3 regions of the Streptomyces sp. XH2 genome follow, and region 3 is predicted to be linked to each of the others. Evidence: riboswitches for the same ligand, from Rfam matches in the RefSeq annotation. Region 3 holds a riboswitch; each other region holds the start of a gene.
What was found. Region 3 has a riboswitch for cobalamin ahead of ACOTKD_RS23000 (HoxN/HupN/NixA family nickel/cobalt transporter). Riboswitches for the same ligand answer to the same signal wherever they lie in the genome.

Region 1 (5,737 bases), on a different contig from region 3:
GCCGGTAGCGCGTGCGCACGGAGCGGCGGCCGCCCAGCCACAGTCCCGCCAGGGCCGCGGCCAGGCCGGTGAGGAGCACGGGCAGCCCGTACCCCGCGCCCTGGTCGGCGAGCAGCCCGTACGTGCCGGCGCAGACGCCCATCAGGCCGCCCAGTGTCAGCGAGCCCGTCGTGCGGCGGACCGCCCGCGGGACCTCGGCCGTACGGCCGTAGCCGCGCGCGTCCATCGAGGCGGCCAGCGCGACGGAACGCTCCAAGGCGCCCTCCAGCACCGGCAGTCCCACCTGGAGCAGGGCCGCGAAGCCGCGGTCGGGGCGGCCGCGCAGGCGGCGGGCCGCGCGCAGCCGCTGGACGTCGGCGACGAGGTTCGGCGCGAACGTCATGGCGACGACGACCGCGACCCCCGCCTCGTACAGCGCGCCCGGCAGGGACTTCAGCAGCCGCGCCGGGTTGGCGAGCGCGTTCGCCGCGCCCACGCACACCAGCAGCGTGGCCAGCTTCATGCCGTCGGCGAGGGCGAAGACCAGCGCCTCGGCCGTCACGCGGCCGCCGATCCGCACCCCCCGCGCCCAGTCCGGGAGCGGGACTTCCGGCAGGGTGACGAGGGTGTGGGTGCCCGGGATGGGTGAGCCCAGCACGACCGCGAAGAGGAGCCGGATGCCGATCACGGCCAGGCCGAGCTTGAGGAACGCCCCGTACGAGCGGGCCCACGGGGCGTCCGTGCGCCGCGCGGCCACGACGTAGCCGGCGACGGCGACGAGCAGGCCGAGCAGCAGGACGTTCGTGGTCCGCGAGGCGGCCGTGGCCAGGCCCAGCGCCCACACCCACCAGGCGCCCGCGTGCAGGGCGGAGGCGCGTGCAGTGAGCGGCGCGGCTCCGCCCCCCGGCGCGCCTCCGGCCCCCGCCGCCTCGCCCCGAGCGCGCTGCGGCTTCTTCCTGTCGCTCATCCGCGGCGTCGGCGGGCCTGCCAGAAGGCCGCGGCGCCGAGGACGACCACGGCGGCGACGCCGCCGATCAGGCCGGCCGACGGGACGCCGTCACCGCTGCCCCCGTCGTTTCCGTCGCTCCCGCCGCTCTTGTCCGCGGCACTCGGCCGCGCGCTCTCCGCACCCTTCTTCGCGCCGCTCACCTGCTCGCCGCAGCCCGTCCGCGGGTAGCCCGCGATGGCGCACAGCAGGGCGGAGGAGTCGTAGCGCAGCGGCTTCGCGACCGCGGCCAGCGCCTCGCCCGCGGTCGTGTCCTCGCCCACCTGGGCGCAGGCCGAGCGGGCCGCGGGCGGCGTCTCGCCGTCGGGGGCGTCGGCGGGCGTGCCGAAGTCGAGGACGACGGCGACGCGCTTCGCCCCGTCCTTGGCGGGCGTGCTGTCGCAGACCGCTTCGAAGCCGGCGGCGGCGCGCGGTTTCGCGGCGTCGGAGGAGTCCGCGCTGACCGCGAACCGGAACCCGATCACGTCCCCGTCGCCGGGCCGCGCCGTGCCCGGCCCCTGCGTCGCGTACGCCCACTGGCCGCCGGAGCCCTGCCAGAACGACCAGTACCGGTAGCCGGCGGCCTGGGCGGGGGCGGTGCCGAGCAGTACGAGGAGCACGGCGACCAGCGCGGCGACCGCACCGCCGCGCATCCCGGCGGCTCGCACCCCGGCAGGGCGCATTCCGGCAGCTCGCGTCACAGCTGCTGCTTCTTCTTGCGGCCGCTGATCAGGAAGCCGATGCCGGCGCCGAAGGCCAGGCCGACGCCGACGATCCACCAGACGTTGACGGTGACGCCGCCGTCCTTCTCGTCCTTGTCCTCGTCCTTCTTCGACTCGTCGGAGCCCGTGGCCCGCTCCGGCGCCGGCCCCGTGGCGTTCAGCTGCGCCACGAGGTCCGTGCCCGCGAAGTCGCGCGGGTCGCCGCCCGCGGCGCGCGTGGCGAGGATCAGCTTGGCGAGCCGGCCGGGCTGGCCCTTGGCCCACTCGGCGGTGCCGCTCTCCTTGGACCGCAGCCACTTCAGGGGCTTCTCGGCGGCGGCGCGGTGACCGCCCGCGGCGAGGGCGAGGGCGGCGTCGGCCGTGTTGCCCTGGTCGGGCTTGGCGGGGGCGCCGGGCATGGACGGCAGCAGGTAGCCACCGTTCTTGTCCATGGCGGCCACGAGGTAGCCGTCCACGGCCTCGGCGGCCGCGGCGGCGTCCTTGGGACCGGCCTTGTCCTCGCCCGCGCACTCCAGCGCCTTGACGGGCCGGTCGGCGTCCTTCTTCGGGGGCTCGGCGAGGAAGCCCTTGCCGAGCGTGGCGAGCGCGGCGGCGGCGCTGGCCAGGTTGTCGGCGCGCAGCCCCTTGTCGTCCTTCAGGTACGCGAACGCGCCGCGCTCGCCCTCCTTCGCGTCGCAGCCGAGCTGGAAGGCCAGCAGCGTCTCCACGGGGTTCTTGCCGTTCTTGACGGCGTCCTTGGCCGGGTCCTGGCCGGCCGCCGCGAACGCGCCGAGGGCGATGGAGGTGGAGTTGGCGTCGGTGGGGCTGCCGGCCTGGTAGCCCCAGCCGCCGTCGTCGTTCTGGTGGGCCTTGAGCCAGTCCAGGCCCTTCCTGACCGCGTCCGCGCGCCCGCCGGCGGCCGCGAGGCCCTGCACGGCCGCGGCGGTGGCGTCCGTGAACTCGTCCTTCTTCGGGTCGCACGCCTTGCTCGTGTCCGCGCGGTAGCCGGGGAAGCCGCCGTCCTCGCACTGCTGGCCCGCGAGCCAGTCGACCCCCGGCTTGGCCGGGGTGACGCCCGTGGCGTTCTGCGCCACGAAGGCCAGCGACTGCCGGAAGACACCGTCGAACTTGGGGTCGGCCGTGCCGTACAGCCCCGGCGCCGGGGACGGTGAGCCGTCGGCGAAGGCGGCGGGGGCCGCGGCCGCGCCCAGGACGGCGGCGGTGGCCAGGGCCGCGGCGCCGCGGCGCGCGTGGACGGCGAGGGAGGGGGCCATGGGGTCGAGCCTCTCGGTGGGGTGTCACTGCGGGGGCGGGGGCAGGGCCGGCTGACGGGGTCCGCGGCCGCGCACGGCCGCCTCCCCGCGCGCTGCGCGCGGTGGCACCGGGCTCGGCTCCGCATACCTCGGCGGTGCCGGTGGACCGGACGGCACCGCCAGGCGGCACGACCGGTTCCGGAAGCCTGCCGCCTGGACCGGGTGGTCCGGCTCGTACGGCCGCCGGGCGGCGGACCGTAGTCACGGTTGCGGGTCAGCGCCGGATTTGCACCGGCTTCCCCCGTTCCGAGGCGGGATGAAGTTGTCACGGACACTTTAACCGGACGGCCTGAAGATCAACGGTCCGGCGACCTGTTGCCCGCTGCCGGGCGGGCTGCTAAGTGTCTGATGCTGCGTCAGTTTTTCGTTACGGCGCGCAGGGCTCCGCAGACGCGCGGGAGGCATCCGGATCATGAACCAGCATGCGAACGGACCGGTCGTCGAGCACGGACAGCTCTTCATCGGCGGCGCCATGGCCGACCCGGCCGGCCGCGCCGTCATCGACGTCGTGTCGCCGCACACCGAGGAGGTGATCGGCCGCGTCCCGCACGCCTCGCGCGAGGACGTCGACAGGGCCGTCGCCGCGGCCCGCACGGCCTTCGACTCCGGCGTCTGGGCCGACCGGCCCCTCGCCGAGCGCATCGACGTCGTCACCCGCATCAAGGACGGCGTCGCCGCCCGGCACGAGGAGATCGCCCGGATCGTCTCCGCCCAGAACGGCTCCCCGTACTCCTGGAGCGTCCTCGCCCAGGCCCTCGGCGCGATGATGGTGTGGGACTGCGCCATCGCCGTCGCCCGCGGCCTGCCCTACGAGGAGCGGCGGGCCGGCGCCCTCGGGCCGCTGCTCGTGCGGCGCGAGCCGGTCGGCGTCGTCGCTGCCGTCGTGCCGTGGAACGTCCCGCAGCTCGTGACGGCGGCCAAGCTCGCGCCCGCGCTGCTGACGGGCTGCTCGGTGGTGCTCAAGCCCTCGCCGGAAACGCCGCTGGACTCGTACCTCCTGGCGGAGATCGTCACGGAGGCGGGCCTGCCGGAGGGCGTCCTGTCGATCCTGCCCGCGGAACGCGAGGTCAGCGAGTACCTCGTCGGGCACCCCGGCGTCGACAAGGTGGCCTTCACCGGCTCGGTCGCGGCGGGCAAGCGCGTCATGGAGGTCGCGGCGCGCCGGCTGACCCGCGTCACTCTGGAGCTCGGCGGCAAGTCCGCGGCGATCGTCCTGCCGGACGCCGACCTGGAGGCGGCCGTCGCCGGCATCGTCCCCGCGGCCTGGATGAACAACGGCCAGTCGTGCGTGGCCCAGACGCGCATCCTCGCCCCCCGCGCCCACTACGCCGAACTGGCCGAGCGCTTCACGGCCGCCGCCTCCGCCCTCGTCGTCGGCGACCCCCTCGACCCCGCCACCCAGGTCGGGCCGCTCGTCGCCGAACGGCAGCGCCGCAGGTCCCTGGAGTACATCGCGCTCGGGCAGCGCGAGGGCGCCAAGGTGCTGGCCGGCGGCGGCCGCCCGGCCGGCCGCGACAAGGGCTGGTACGTCGAGCCCACCCTCTTCGGCGACGTCTCCAACGACATGCGCATCGCCCGCGAGGAGATCTTCGGCCCCGTCATCTGCCTGCTGCCCTACGACACGGAGGAGGAGGCCGTGCGCATCGCCGACGACTCCGACTACGGGCTCTCCGGCAGCGTCTGGACCCGCGACGCCGAACGCGGCATCGAGGTCGCCCGCCGGGTGCGCACCGGCACGTACTCGGTCAACACCTTCGGCCTCGACATGTTCGGCCCCTTCGGCGGCTACAAGAACTCCGGCCTGGGGCGGGAGTTCGGACCGGAGGGCTTCGCCGAGTACCTGGAGCACAAGACGATCCACCTGCCCGCGGACTACGAGGAGGGCTGACGGAATGACTGCCGCCGAGCGCTGGCACGTGCGGGTCGACCGGGGGCTGTGCGTGGGCTCGGGAATGTGCGCCGGGAGCGCGCCCGGGGCGTTCGCGCTCGACGCGGGCCGCCGCTCCCGGCCCCTCGCGGAGGAGACGGACCCGTCCGAGGAAGTGCTCGCGGCCGCGGAGACCTGCCCCGTGGAGGCGATCACGATCAGCAGGCCGGACACGGGCGAGACGGTGTTTCCTCCCGACGAGTGAAACCCCTTCGTACGCATGGGCGTTGTTACTCATGCGTTCCGCACATTTTCTTGATGACACATGTGACTGGCCGGGCCCCTCACGGCGTGGAAATCTCTAGGCAACGCAGCCGAGGGGGGCGACGATGGACGCGCGGTACGAGGTCTACTGCCTGGCCGACAGGCACTTCTACGAGACCCCGGACCGCCTGTCCGTCCCGGGGGCGGGCGGCGAGGACCGCGGTCTGTACGAGACCGCCCGCCGCCCGGCCCCCGCCGGCTGGGCCACCTCCCGCCACGGCGAATGGCTCCATGTGTTCCCTGTGGTCCCGATGGGCGGATTCCCCGCCGGCGAGGAGGGCGGCCCGCGCCCCGGGCAGCCCCTCCAGGGCTGGAAGATCCACGTCTCGGCGACCGCCGACACCGCGGAGAAGACCGCCGCCGACGTCTGGGACTACTGCACCGCCCGCGGCATCCCGTTCAAGTTCGTGCCCGGCCCGCACCTGCTGCACCTGCGCAACAACAAATACGCGGAGCGCGGCCACAGCGGGAAGTTCGTCACCGTCTACCCCGACGGCGAGGAGCAGCTGCACGCCACCCTGACCGGCCTGCACGGGATCCTCGGCGGCCGGCCCGGCCCGTACATCCT
Region 2 (5,737 bases), on a different contig from region 3:
GCGGGATCGAGGGGCATGACGTCTCTCTGCTTCTCGTGCCTGCAGGTGTGAGGAAAGTTCCGGGCGTGCCGGACGCGGCGGCCCGTCCCGTACGGGGCGGGACGGGCGGGGGTTCCTCTCAGCAGCGCAGGACGTCGTTGCGCGCGCGGCCCGCGGTGGCCGCGGGGCCTTCGGGGGCCGGCGGTGCGGGCCGGCAGCCGGGGGCCGGCGGGGATCCGGCTCCCGCGGAGTCCCGCGAGGCGGGGACGCAGGTGCGCCTGCCCGGAGACGCCTGGACGCGGGGCGTGCGGTTGTCCGCGACGCAGTCGTCCGCGGTGGCGAACTCCACGGACACGGGGGTCTCTTCCGGGCCGGAGCCCAGGGCGAACACCGTGCCGCTCCCCCCGGAGAAGAGCAGCAGGACGGAGACCAGCACGGCGACCGCGGCGCGCAACGCGGGCTGCGACGGCGGCGGTGCGGGGCTCCACAGGGTCATGCACCAAGCGTAATCAGTCAATTACTTTGGGCGCATTCCACCGTTCGGGTGAGGCCACCGGTACCGGGGCGGCATCTCCCGGCGGGAACGGGGCACCTGGCCCGTATGGTCGCACAGCCCGCGGCACGGAACCCGGGCGCGCCGTACGGTCGGAGCAGGGCTTCTCCGCGCACGGCGGCGGCCCCGGTCACGGCAACGACGGCGGAGGAGGAGCAGGTGACGGATGCCCGGGAGAGTGCGGACCACGTCAGCGTGCATCTGACGGACTGCGGCCACCAGGACGCGGGCGCCGTCTTCGGCGTTCTGGAGGCCGCCTTCCCCGAAGCGGGCCCGCCGCGCAGCGAGACCAGCCCGGGCGCGCCCGGCGCGGGCCCGATGATCTGGTGCATGACGGTGGACACCCGCACGCGGCTGGGCGAGGGCGCGGCGCAGCCGGGGAAGGCTCCCCTCTCGGGCACGGTCACGGCCGACCTGTTCGGCGCCGCCGACCCCGTCCGCCAGGTCAAGGAGGAACTGGAGCGCGCCTTCGCCGCCGAGCACCGCGGTCACGTCTCCGGTGAGCACGAGATGGAGCTGCGGCTGCGGCTGGCGACGCGAACCGCCTCGTGAGGCGCGCCACTTCACTCTTCCGTGACCCTGCCCCGCGGCCTAGAGTGACGGTGCAGCTGGTTCGCCCTGCTCGCCAGGCAGGCGCGTCGCAAGAGGGAACCCGGTGGGAATCCGGGACTGCCCCGCAGCGGTGAGCGGGAACGACCGCCGTCATACGCACTGGATCCGTACGGGTCCGGGAAGCGACGGCCAGTAGGTGCCATGTGGCGTGCCCGCGAGTCCGAAGACCTGCCAACTGCCCGTGCGCTGCCGAGCGCACGGAGATCCCGGTGACCTCGAGGGCGGTTGGGGGCACCCCCGGACGAAGTCTGGGGGAGCACACATCAGGCGGGCACACGCGGCGGCGCTACGAGCGACCGCACCGCGGCGGCGGCCCGCCCGGTCTGCCGTTCCTTCGCGCTCTCCGTCCGTCCCGGGGTCATGGACGCACGCACGCTCGCGAAGGAGAGTTCCGTGACCAGCAAGTCCGCAGCCGCGGCAGCACAGGCCACCGTCCACGGCTACCCCCGGCAGGGTCAGGGCCGGGAACTGAAGAAGGCGATCGAGGGGTACTGGAAGGGCCGTGTCACGGCCGAGGCCCTGCGGGACACGGCCGCCGCACTGCGCCGTACGAACTGGCAGCAGCTGGCCGGGGCCGGTGTGCACGAAGTGCCCACGGGCGACTTCTCGTTCTACGACCACGTCCTGGACACCAGTGTGATGGTCGGTGCGATTCCCGCGCGGCACCGCGCGACCGTCGACGCCGACGCCCTGGACGGCTACTTCGCCATGGCCCGTGGCACGCAGGAGGTGGCGCCGCTGGAGATGACCAAGTGGTTCGACACCAACTACCACTACCTGGTCCCCGAACTCGACCCCGGCACGGTCTTCACCGCGGACTCCACCAAGCAGGTCGCGGAGCTGAAGGAGGCCCTCGCGCTCGGCCTGACGGCCCGTCCGGTGCTCGTCGGCCCCGTCACGTACCTGCTGCTGGCCAAGCCCGCGCCGGGCGTCGCCGCCGGCTTCGAGCCGCTCACCCTCCTCGACCGGCTGCTGCCGGTGTACGCCGAGGTCCTCGCCGACCTGCGGGCCGCGGGCGCCGAATGGGTGCAGCTCGACGAGCCCGCCCTGGTCCAGGACCGCTCCCCCGCCGAGCTCAACGCCGCCGCCCGCGCCTACCGCGAACTGGGCGGCCTCACCGACCGGCCCCGGCTGCTGGTCGCCTCCTACTTCGACCGGCTCGGCGAGGCCCTCCCGGTCCTCGCCAAGGCCCCCGTCGAGGGCCTCGCCCTGGACTTCACGGGCCCCGCCGCCGCCAACCTCGACGACCTCGCGGCCGCCGGCGGGCTGCCCGGCAAGCGGCTCCTCGCCGGCGTCGTCAACGGCCGCAACGTGTGGATCAACGACTTCGAGAAGTCCCTGTCCACCCTGGGCACGCTCCTCGGCCTCGCCGGCCGGGTCGACGTCGCCCCGTCCTGCTCCCTGCTGCACGTGCCGCTGGACGCGGCGGCCGAGCGGGACATCGACCCGCAGATCGCCCGCTGGCTCGCGTTCGCCCGCCAGAAGGCCGCCGAGGTGGTCACGCTGGCCCGCGGCCTGGCGCAGGGCCCCGACACGATCGCGGCCGAGCTGGCCGCCAACCGCGCCGACCTGGCTTCGCGGGCGGGCTCGGCCATCACCCGGGACCCGGCCGTCCGCGCCCGCGCCGCCGCCGTCACCGAGACCGACGGCCGCCGCTCGCAGCCGTACGAGCAGCGGGCGGCCGCCCAGCGGGCCCACCTCGGCCTGCCCCTGCTGCCGGTCACCACCATCGGCTCCTTCCCGCAGACGACGGAGCTGCGCACCGCCCGCGCCGACCTGCGCTCGGGACGGATCGACGCCGAGGCGTACGAGGAGCGCATCAAGGCCGAGATCCGCGAGGTGCTCTCGTTCCAGGAGAAGGCCGGCATCGACGTCCTCGTGCACGGCGAGCCCGAGCGCAACGACATGGTGCAGTACTTCGCCGAGCAGCTGACGGGCTATCTGGCCACGCAGCACGGCTGGGTCCAGTCGTACGGCACGCGCTACGTCCGCCCGCCGGTCCTCGCCGGTGACATCTCCCGCCCGGAGCCGATGACGGTCCGCTGGACGCGCTACGCCCAGTCGGTGGCGGGCAAGCCCGTCAAGGGCATGCTGACCGGGCCGGTCACCATGCTCGCCTGGTCGTTCGTCCGCGACGACCAGCCGCTCGGCGACACCGCCCGGCAGGTCGCCCTCGCCCTGCGCGACGAGGTAGCCGACCTGGAGGCCGCGGGCACCTCGGTGATCCAGGTGGACGAGCCGGCGCTGCGCGAGACGCTGCCGCTGCGCGCGGCCGGCCACGCCGAGTACCTGGCGTGGGCGACCGAGGCGTTCCGCCTCAGCACCGCGGGCGTCCGGCCGGACACGCAGATCCACACGCACATGTGCTACGCGGAGTTCGGCGACATCCTCCGGGCCATCGACGACCTCGACGCCGACGTCATCAGCCTGGAGGCCGCCCGCTCGCACATGCAGGTCGCCGCCGAGCTGGCCACGGCGGGCTACCCGCGCGAGGTCGGGCCCGGCGTCTACGACATCCACTCCCCGCGCGTCCCCGGCGCGGACGAGGCCGCGGCGCTGCTGCGCAAGGGCCTGGAAGCGATCCCCGGCGAGCGCCTGTGGGTCAACCCGGACTGCGGGCTGAAGACCCGCGGCTGGCCCGAGGTCCGGGCCTCGCTGGAGAACCTCGTCACGGCGGCGCGGGAGGTCCGGGCGGAGCTGCCCGGCGGCGCTTCCTGACGCCGGAGTGACGAAGTGACGGAGGGGCGGGCGCCGGTGCGGCACGGCGCCCGCCCCTCCTGCCGTGGCGTCACCGCGCGGGCAGGATCCGGTCGAGGTGGTAGTCCAGCGTCGTCCGCACGTCGGCGAGGGTGCGCCGGCCGTGGAGCACGTCCATGCCCAGCCCCGTCACCCCCGACACCAGCAGATCGGCCTCCCGTTCGGGGTCGAGGCCGGGCGCCGGCCCCCCGTCCGCCGCGCACGCCTGCCGGATCAGGCCGGCGACGAGCCGCTCCACGGGCTGGGCGCCGTGCAGGAAGACCGCGGCGAGGGCCGGGTCGTTCAGGCTGCGCACGTAGTACGCGACGAAGACGCGCAGCGCATGGCGGCGCTGCTCGTCCAGCGGCAGGAACTCGCCGAGGACGGCGCCCAGCACGGCCCTCGGGTCCGCCGGGTGGGCGAGGCGCGCCATGCGCGCCCGGGCCCGCCGCTCGTTCTCCTCGTGCAGCAGGTGCAGCGCGGCGACGAGGAGGCCGTGCTTGCTCCCGAAGTGGTACTGGACCACCCGCAGGGAGACCCCCGCCGCGGCCGCGACCTCGCGCATGCTGGCGGCCTCCAGGCCCCGCTCGGCGGCGATCCGCCAGACGGCCTCCGCGATCTGCTGCCGCCGCGATCCCCCCTCGGCACGGGCGGCGGGCCCGGCGGCCGCGGGCGGTGCGGCAGCCGCACGGCCACGTGCGCCGGCCCGCCGCCGGTACGCCTTGGCCTGGCAGCTGCGCGAGCAGTAGACGGGCGGGCGGCCCCGGTCGGCCGCGGCGAGCGGGGCCGAGCAGACACGACACCCCACCGGATTTTCGTCACGCATGAAAACACTGTACTCCGCGAGGAATTCCGTGATGAAATACTCCTACATGCCCGATTTTCCTGCATCATGGATACAGTCGTATCAACCAACCGAACCATGATCGGAGGAGGCGTCGTGCACGAGGCCTGGTACAGGGTGATGTCCATCGTGGTGCTCGTCGTGGGTGTCTGGGAGGGCCCGCTGGCGATCCTCTACCGGCTCGTCAGCGACGACGAGGGCACCGTCCTGCGAGCGGCGAACTACCTCCCCTCGCCCTGGTGCTACCCCGCGGCGGTCACGGCGGCGGTCCTCCTGTACGGCGTGCTGGCCGTGCTCGACGCCGGGCGCGAGAAGGCGCTGGCCCGTCAGAAGGCGCGGGACGACGCCCGGAGCGCCGCGCAGTCCGGGTGACACCCGGCGATCGTGCGGTTGAGCTCCCGGCACGCCGGTTACCCATCAGCCGCGGTCCCGCGCGCGGAAGCGGGTGCCGGCGAGCCGACAGGGAGCGTGGCGGGTGAAAGAGAAGGTCCGGGAGGCGGCCCTGACCGGCTTCGTGGCGCTGGACCGGCGACTGCCGGCCGCCGAGGCGGCGAAGGCGCTGCTGCGCAAGGCGTTCCCCGACCACTGGTCGTTCCTCCTGGGGGAACTCGCCCTCTACAGCTTCGCCGTCCTGGTGCTCACCGGCTCCTACCTGACGCTCTTCTTCGACCCGGGCATGACGCAGAGCGTGTACGCCGGGCCGTACGAGCCGCTGCGGGGCCTGCGGATGTCGCAGGCGTACCTGTCGACGCTCGACCTGAGCTTCGAGGTGCGGGGCGGGCTGCTCATCCGGCAGGTCCACCACTGGGCCGCGCTCGTCTTCGTGGCGGCGATCGCGGTCCACATGCTCCGGGTGTTCTTCACCGGCGCCTTCCGCAGGCCCCGGGAGGTCAACTGGGTCGTGGGCCTGACGCTGTTCGTCCTCGCGCTCCTCGAAGGCTTCGCCGGCTACTCGCTGCCGGACGACCTGCTCTCCGGGACGGGGATGCGGACGGCGAACACGATCGTGTTGT
Region 3 (5,737 bases):
GTGTCGGCCCCGTCCACCGTTCCGACACGCCCGGTGGCTGCGGCTGCAAACGGCCGGGTAGGTTCCGTCGGCGACAGGCGCGACGAAAGGGGTGGGAGATGCTTGCAGGACGGGTGGCGGTCGTGGGCGGCTCGATCGCCGGATGCGCGGCCGCGCTGGCCGTGGCGCGCGCGGGCGCCGGCGAGGTGGTGGTCTTCGAGCGGGCGGCCGGAAGGCTTGCGGACCGGGGCGTCGGCCTCGCCGTCCACGAGCGGCGCTACGCCGAGCTGGAGGCGGCCGGGCACCTGGACCCGGGCATACCGTGGGTGCGGCTGACCTCGCGCCCCTGGCTCGTACGGGAGGACGCGCGCCGGGCCGGGCGGCGGGTGGGGGCGCTGCCGTTCGGGTTCCGTTCGTACGACTGGGGGTCGTTGTGGAGCGCGCTGCGGGCCCGCGTCCCCTCCTGCGTCGCCTACGAGCGCGGGAGCGCGGTCGAGCGGGTGCTGCCCGGGCCCGACGGGGCCTTGCTGCGCCTGGCCGGCGGCCGTGAGGAGCGCTTCGACCTCGTCATCGGCGCCGACGGATACCGCTCCGCCGTCCGGGCCGCAACCCGGGACGCGACCGTGCCCGGTTACGCCGGATACCTGGCGTGGCGCGGCATCCTCCCGGAGGAGGAACTGCCCGGCCCGGCCGGCGCGTGGGCCCGGGACGAGGCCGCCACCGTCGCCTTCCCCGGCGGCCACATGATCGTCTACCGCATCCCCGGGCCGGGCGGGACCGGAACCGGCGCCAACTGGGTCTTCTACACCGCGCCCGCCGACCCGGCCCACGCCCTGTCCGTCGACGACGCGGCGGGCCTCCCGCCGAGCCGGGTGCCCGACGCGCTGACGGCCCATCACCGCGCCGTCGTCGAGGAGCACTTCCCGCCGTACTGGCAGGAGGTCGTCCGGCGCACGCCCAAGGACGCCACCTACGTCCAGCCCGTCCTCGACCTGTGCGTGCCGCGCTACGGGGAGGGCCGGCTCGTCCTCCTCGGCGACGCGGCCGCCGTCGCCCGGCCGCACTCCGGCAGCGGCGCCGTGAAGGCCCTGCAGGACGCGACCGTGCTGGAGCGCTGCCTGGCCTCCGCCGGGAGCTGGAAGGAGGCCGTGGCCGCGTACGACGCGGCGCGGACGCCCGCCGGCCGCGCCGTCGTCGACCTGGGCCGCCGCCTGGGCCGCGCCCAGGTGCAGGCCACGCCCGACTGGGCGGCCATGAACCAGGCCGCCCTGGAGGCCTGGTGGAAGCGGGCGTCCGAGGGCGAGGGAAGCTTCGGCGGCCAGGCGCTGGACGTCGGGCGGGAGCCCTGAGGGGGGACCGGCCCGCGGGTTGCACGCCCTGTGCTCCGGGCCGCGCCGCTCCACCCGGCGCAACGGCGCCGAGCCGAAACGCCGGAGTCCGGCGGTGCCGGGCGGACCCCGGGCCGGGCCGCGAGCCTGCCCGGCCGAGCGGGCCCCGGGGCCGCAGGCGCAGTGCGCTCGGCCCGGGGCGCCTGGCACCACACTTGCAAAGGGCTGGCAGCTGCTGAACCTTCGCATTCGCGTCCCCCGGGCGCTAAAGTGACCCGGCCGTGGTGTTCGGGAAGACCGGTGAAGGACCGTCGAGGTCCGAGCCCGGCGCGGCCCTCGCCACTGTGATCGGGGAGTGACCGTCCCGTTCCGCGCGTCGCCCCACGGGCGCGCGGAGCCACTGGCCGCAGCCGGCTGCCGGGAAGGCGGGGACGGGCGCGAACGGACCCGTAAGCCAGGAGACCGGCCACGGCATCTCGCAAATGGTCCACGAGGTGCTGGAGCGTTCAACCCCATGTCCCGACCCACCGATTCTCCCGGCGGCCCCGCGCCCTCCTTCCGCTGGCGCCGCCAGGACACCGTGCGGACCGCCGGCCTGCTGGCCGTCATCGCCGCCCTGCACGTCGTCGCGTTCGGCGTGCTCTACCTGCTCGTCGTCCCCCATCACTACGCCGTCGGCTCCAAGGTCTACGGCGTCGGCCTCGGCATCACCGCCTACACCCTCGGCATGCGGCACGCCTTCGACGCCGACCACATCGCCGCCATCGACAACACCACCCGCAAGCTGATGGCCGACGGCAAGCGCCCGGTCTCCGTCGGCTTCTGGTTCGCGCTCGGCCACTCCAGCGTCGTCGTGCTGCTGACCCTGCTGGTGGCCGGCGGCACGCGGCTGGCCGGCACGCTGATGGACGAGGAGTCCACCACCCACCAGACGCTCGGCATCGTCGGCACGACCGCCTCCGGCGGCTTCCTCTACCTCATCGCCGCGCTCAACCTCGTCGCCCTCGCCGGCATCCTGCGGATCTTCCGCGCGATGCGCGAGGGCCGCTACGACGAGGCCGAGCTGGAGCAGCACCTGGACTCGCGCGGCTTCATGAACCGCGTCCTCGGCCGCTTCACGCGCTCGATCACCCGCCCGGGCCAGATGTACCCGCTGGGCTTCCTCTTCGGCCTCGGCTTCGACACGGCCACCGAGGTCACGCTGATGGTGATGGCGGGCAGCGGCGCCGCCGCGGGCGTGCCCTGGTACGCGATCCTGTGCCTGCCGCTGCTGTTCGCCGCGGGCATGAGCCTCTTCGACACCCTCGACGGCACGTTCATGAACTTCGCCTACCAGTGGGCGTTCTCCAACCCGGTCCGCAAGGTCTACTACAACCTCACCATCACGGGCCTGTCGATCGCCGTCGCCTTCCTCATCGGCACCATCGAACTGGTCGGCGTCCTGCACGAGAAGCTGGGCCTGGAGGACGCGGTGACCGGCTGGATCGCCGGCCTGAACCTCGACAACGTCGGCTTCGTCATCGTCGGCCTGTTCGTGGTGGTGTGGGCGGCCGCCCTCGGCTACTGGCGCTTCGGCACGGTCGACCCGCGCTGGGCCGCCCGCCCGGCGGCCCCGGCCGAGAGCTGACCCGCGCGCCGGCCCGCCGTCAGGCGGCGGCGCGGGCGGACGCCTCCCCGGCCTCCTCCCGCGCCGCCGCCGGCACCAGCTGCGCCTGCCCGGCGAGGATCACCAGCGTGCCCACGGCGACCCCCAGGACACCGCACGTCGCGGCCCACGTGGCCCCCGCCTCCTCCAGGACCGTGCCGGTGACGGCCGACCCCAGTGCCACGCCGGCCGTCATCAGGGTCACCAGCCACGCGAACGCCTCCGTGACGGTGCCCGCCGGCGCGAGCTCGCCCACGAGCACGAACACGACGGTCAGCACGGGTGCGAGGAACAGCCCGGTGAAGAGCATCAGGCAGGCCATGTACGGCGGGGCGGGCAGCAGGCACAGCAGCCCGTACCCGGCCGTCAGACCCAGCATCATCAGCAGCGTCCGGCGCGGCGGCGCCACCCGCCAGCGCCGCACGGCCCCGTAGGCCAGCCCGCCGGTGAGCGCCCCGAGAGCGTTGAGCGAGAGCAGCGCCGGGGCGCCGCCGGGCAGCCGGTGCCCCTCCGCGTAGGAGACGACGAGGACGTTGAGGGTGCCGATGGCGACGCCCACGCCCGTGAGGCCCGTGATCAGGACGACGAAGCCGCGGCTGCGCAACGGCCCCAGCCGGCCGGCGGACCGGGCGGGCGCCTTCCAGGCCCGGGCGGGCGGGGCGGTGGCGACGACGAGCACCCCGGCGACGCCCAGGAGCGCGCCCGCCCACAGCGCCGCCGCGGGCGAGGCGACCGCCACGCCGCCGGCCACCACCAGCGGCCCGCCGACGAAGACCAGCTCCTGGGACGCGGAGTCCAGCGCGTAGGCCGACTCCAGCTTCCCGGGCGCGACGATGTCCGGCCACAGGGCCCGCAGGCACGGCTCCAGCGGGGGAGTGGCCGCGCCCGCGAGCACGACCCCGCCCAGGACGGCCGCGGTGCTGCCGGGCGCGACGGCGACGACGGCGAAGCCCGCGGCCGCCACGAGGGCCGTCGGCAGCAGGACGCGCGGCTGGCCCACCCGGTCCACGAGCCGGCCCAGCAGCGGCCCGCCCACGGCGGAGGCGACCGCGAACGCGCCGACGGCCACGCCCACGAAGCCGTACGACGCGCCCGCCTGACGCAGCGCCAGCGGGACCGCGACGGCGGCCATCGCGCTCGGCAGCCGCCCGACGAGCGTGCCCAGGAGCAGCCTGATCACATGGGGGCCGCGCAGCAGGTCCGCGTAGCTCACGGGGAGACCTCCCCGTCCGCCGAATCCTCCGGCCGCAGGGCCCTGTCCGGTGGCAACGTGCTCGTGGGTGAGGTCACAAGGCGATCGTTATACGTAACACCTGGAGCGTCAAGAAATTTTCGGCAGGCCCGTGCGGGGTCCGGCGGCGACCGCGCGGCGCGGAGGGGCTCACGCCGCACCGGGCGAGCCGCCGGTGGCCGTCGTCGCCACACATGTCGCGCGGGGCATCATGACAGCACGTCAACCACTCGCTACCCTCGGCGCTGACAACGATGTCGGCATCCTGCGTGGCGTCACCCGAGGGGCGTGGACGATGAGATGGACCGGACACCTGCGCTCGCGCACCTGCGCGGCCGCACTCGCACTCGCGGCGGTAGTGGGCGGGATCTCGCTCACCACCCCGGAGCCGGCCGCGGCGGCCGGCGGGCTCACCGGCCTGGTGAACCCCTTCATCGGCACCCAGAACGAGGGGAACACCTTCCCCGGCGCCGCCGTGCCCTTCGGCATGGTGCAGCTCTCCCCCGACACCGGCCACAGCACGGGCTACGACTACAAGCACCACCACATCCGGGGCTTCAGCACCGTGCACCTCTCGGGCGTGGGCTGCCGCATCGGCGGCGACCTGCCCGTGCTGCCCACCACCGGTGACGTGAAGCAGACCGACAACGCCCGCTACGCCGCGGAGTTCAGTCACCGTGACGAGACCGCCCGCCCCGGCTACTACCGGGTCGGCCTCTCCTCCTACGGCGGGATCACCGCCGAGCTCACCGCCGGCCGCCGCACCGGCCACCAGCGCTACACCTTCCCCGCCACGAACAAGGCCAACGTCCTGCTCAACACCGGGCAGTCGCTGCACCGCACCGTCTCCACGACCGTCGAGGTCCTCGACTCCCGGACCGTCCGCTCCGCCATCACCGGCCGCGGCTTCTGCCAGGACACCCGCCCGTACACGGTGTACACGATCACGCGCTTCGACCGGCCCTTCACCGCCTACGGCACCTGGAACGGCGACCAGGTCTCCCAGGGCACCCGGAAGTCCACCTCGACCGGCCGCAACGGCGCCTGGGTGCGCTTCGACACCACCCGCGACCGCACCGTGGAAGCCACCACGGCCCTCAGCTACGTCGACGCGGACGGTGCCGCCGGCAACCTCCGCGCGGAGGACGACGGCTTCGACCGCACCGCCCGCGCCGCGCGCGACGCGTGGGAGCGCCGCCTGGGCGACGTCCGCGTCCAGGGCGGCCCCGAAACGCTGCGCCGCACCTTCTACTCCTCGCTGTACCGCGCCTTCCTGGCACCCAACACCGGCAGCGACGCCGACGGCCGCTACACCGGCTGGGACCAGCGGATCCACCGCGCCCGCGGCTTCACCTACTACCAGAACTGGTCGCTGTGGGACACCTACCGCACCCAGGCACAGCTGCTCGCGCTGCTCGCGCCGGAGGAGTCGCGGGACATGGCGCTGTCGGTGCTGCGAGTGGAGGAGGACGGCGGCTGGCTGCCCAAATGGGGCTACGGCACGGTCGAGACGAACATCATGACCGGCGACCCGGTGACCCCCTTCCTCACCAA

Region 1: linked by a shared signal. The riboswitch ahead of ACOTKD_RS05355 (prenyltransferase/squalene oxidase repeat-containing protein) and the one ahead of ACOTKD_RS23000 (HoxN/HupN/NixA family nickel/cobalt transporter) in region 3 are both predicted to bind cobalamin.
Region 2: linked by a shared signal. The riboswitch ahead of metE (5-methyltetrahydropteroyltriglutamate--homocysteine S-methyltransferase) and the one ahead of ACOTKD_RS23000 (HoxN/HupN/NixA family nickel/cobalt transporter) in region 3 are both predicted to bind cobalamin.

Annotation. Positions count from the first base shown of each region.
Region 1 is NZ_JBMMMZ010000002.1:377,569-383,305, forward strand. Features, by position in the region: gene ACOTKD_RS05345 (energy-coupling factor transporter transmembrane protein EcfT) at 1-946, opposite strand, end outside; gene ACOTKD_RS05350 (SCO2322 family protein) at 943-1,617, opposite strand; gene ACOTKD_RS05355 (prenyltransferase/squalene oxidase repeat-containing protein) at 1,662-2,939, opposite strand; cobalamin riboswitch at 3,117-3,278, opposite strand; gene ACOTKD_RS05360 (aldehyde dehydrogenase) at 3,391-4,866, shown strand; gene ACOTKD_RS05365 (ferredoxin) at 4,871-5,110, shown strand; gene lanKC (class III lanthionine synthetase LanKC) at 5,235-5,737, shown strand, end outside.
Region 2 is NZ_JBMMMZ010000004.1:34,988-40,724, forward strand. Features, by position in the region: gene ACOTKD_RS09615 (hypothetical protein) at 1-17, opposite strand, end outside; gene ACOTKD_RS09620 (hypothetical protein) at 119-475, opposite strand; gene ACOTKD_RS09625 (hypothetical protein) at 692-1,084, shown strand; cobalamin riboswitch at 1,125-1,334, shown strand; gene metE (5-methyltetrahydropteroyltriglutamate--homocysteine S-methyltransferase) at 1,538-3,862, shown strand; gene ACOTKD_RS09635 (TetR/AcrR family transcriptional regulator) at 3,933-4,706, opposite strand; gene ACOTKD_RS09640 (hypothetical protein) at 4,803-5,096, shown strand; gene ACOTKD_RS09645 (cytochrome b) at 5,200-5,737, shown strand, end outside.
Region 3 is NZ_JBMMMZ010000011.1:147,241-152,977, forward strand. Features, by position in the region: gene ACOTKD_RS22995 (FAD-dependent monooxygenase) at 99-1,328, shown strand; cobalamin riboswitch at 1,573-1,792, shown strand; gene ACOTKD_RS23000 (HoxN/HupN/NixA family nickel/cobalt transporter) at 1,822-2,934, shown strand; gene ACOTKD_RS23005 (MFS transporter) at 2,954-4,165, opposite strand; gene ACOTKD_RS23010 (GH92 family glycosyl hydrolase) at 4,479-5,737, shown strand, end outside.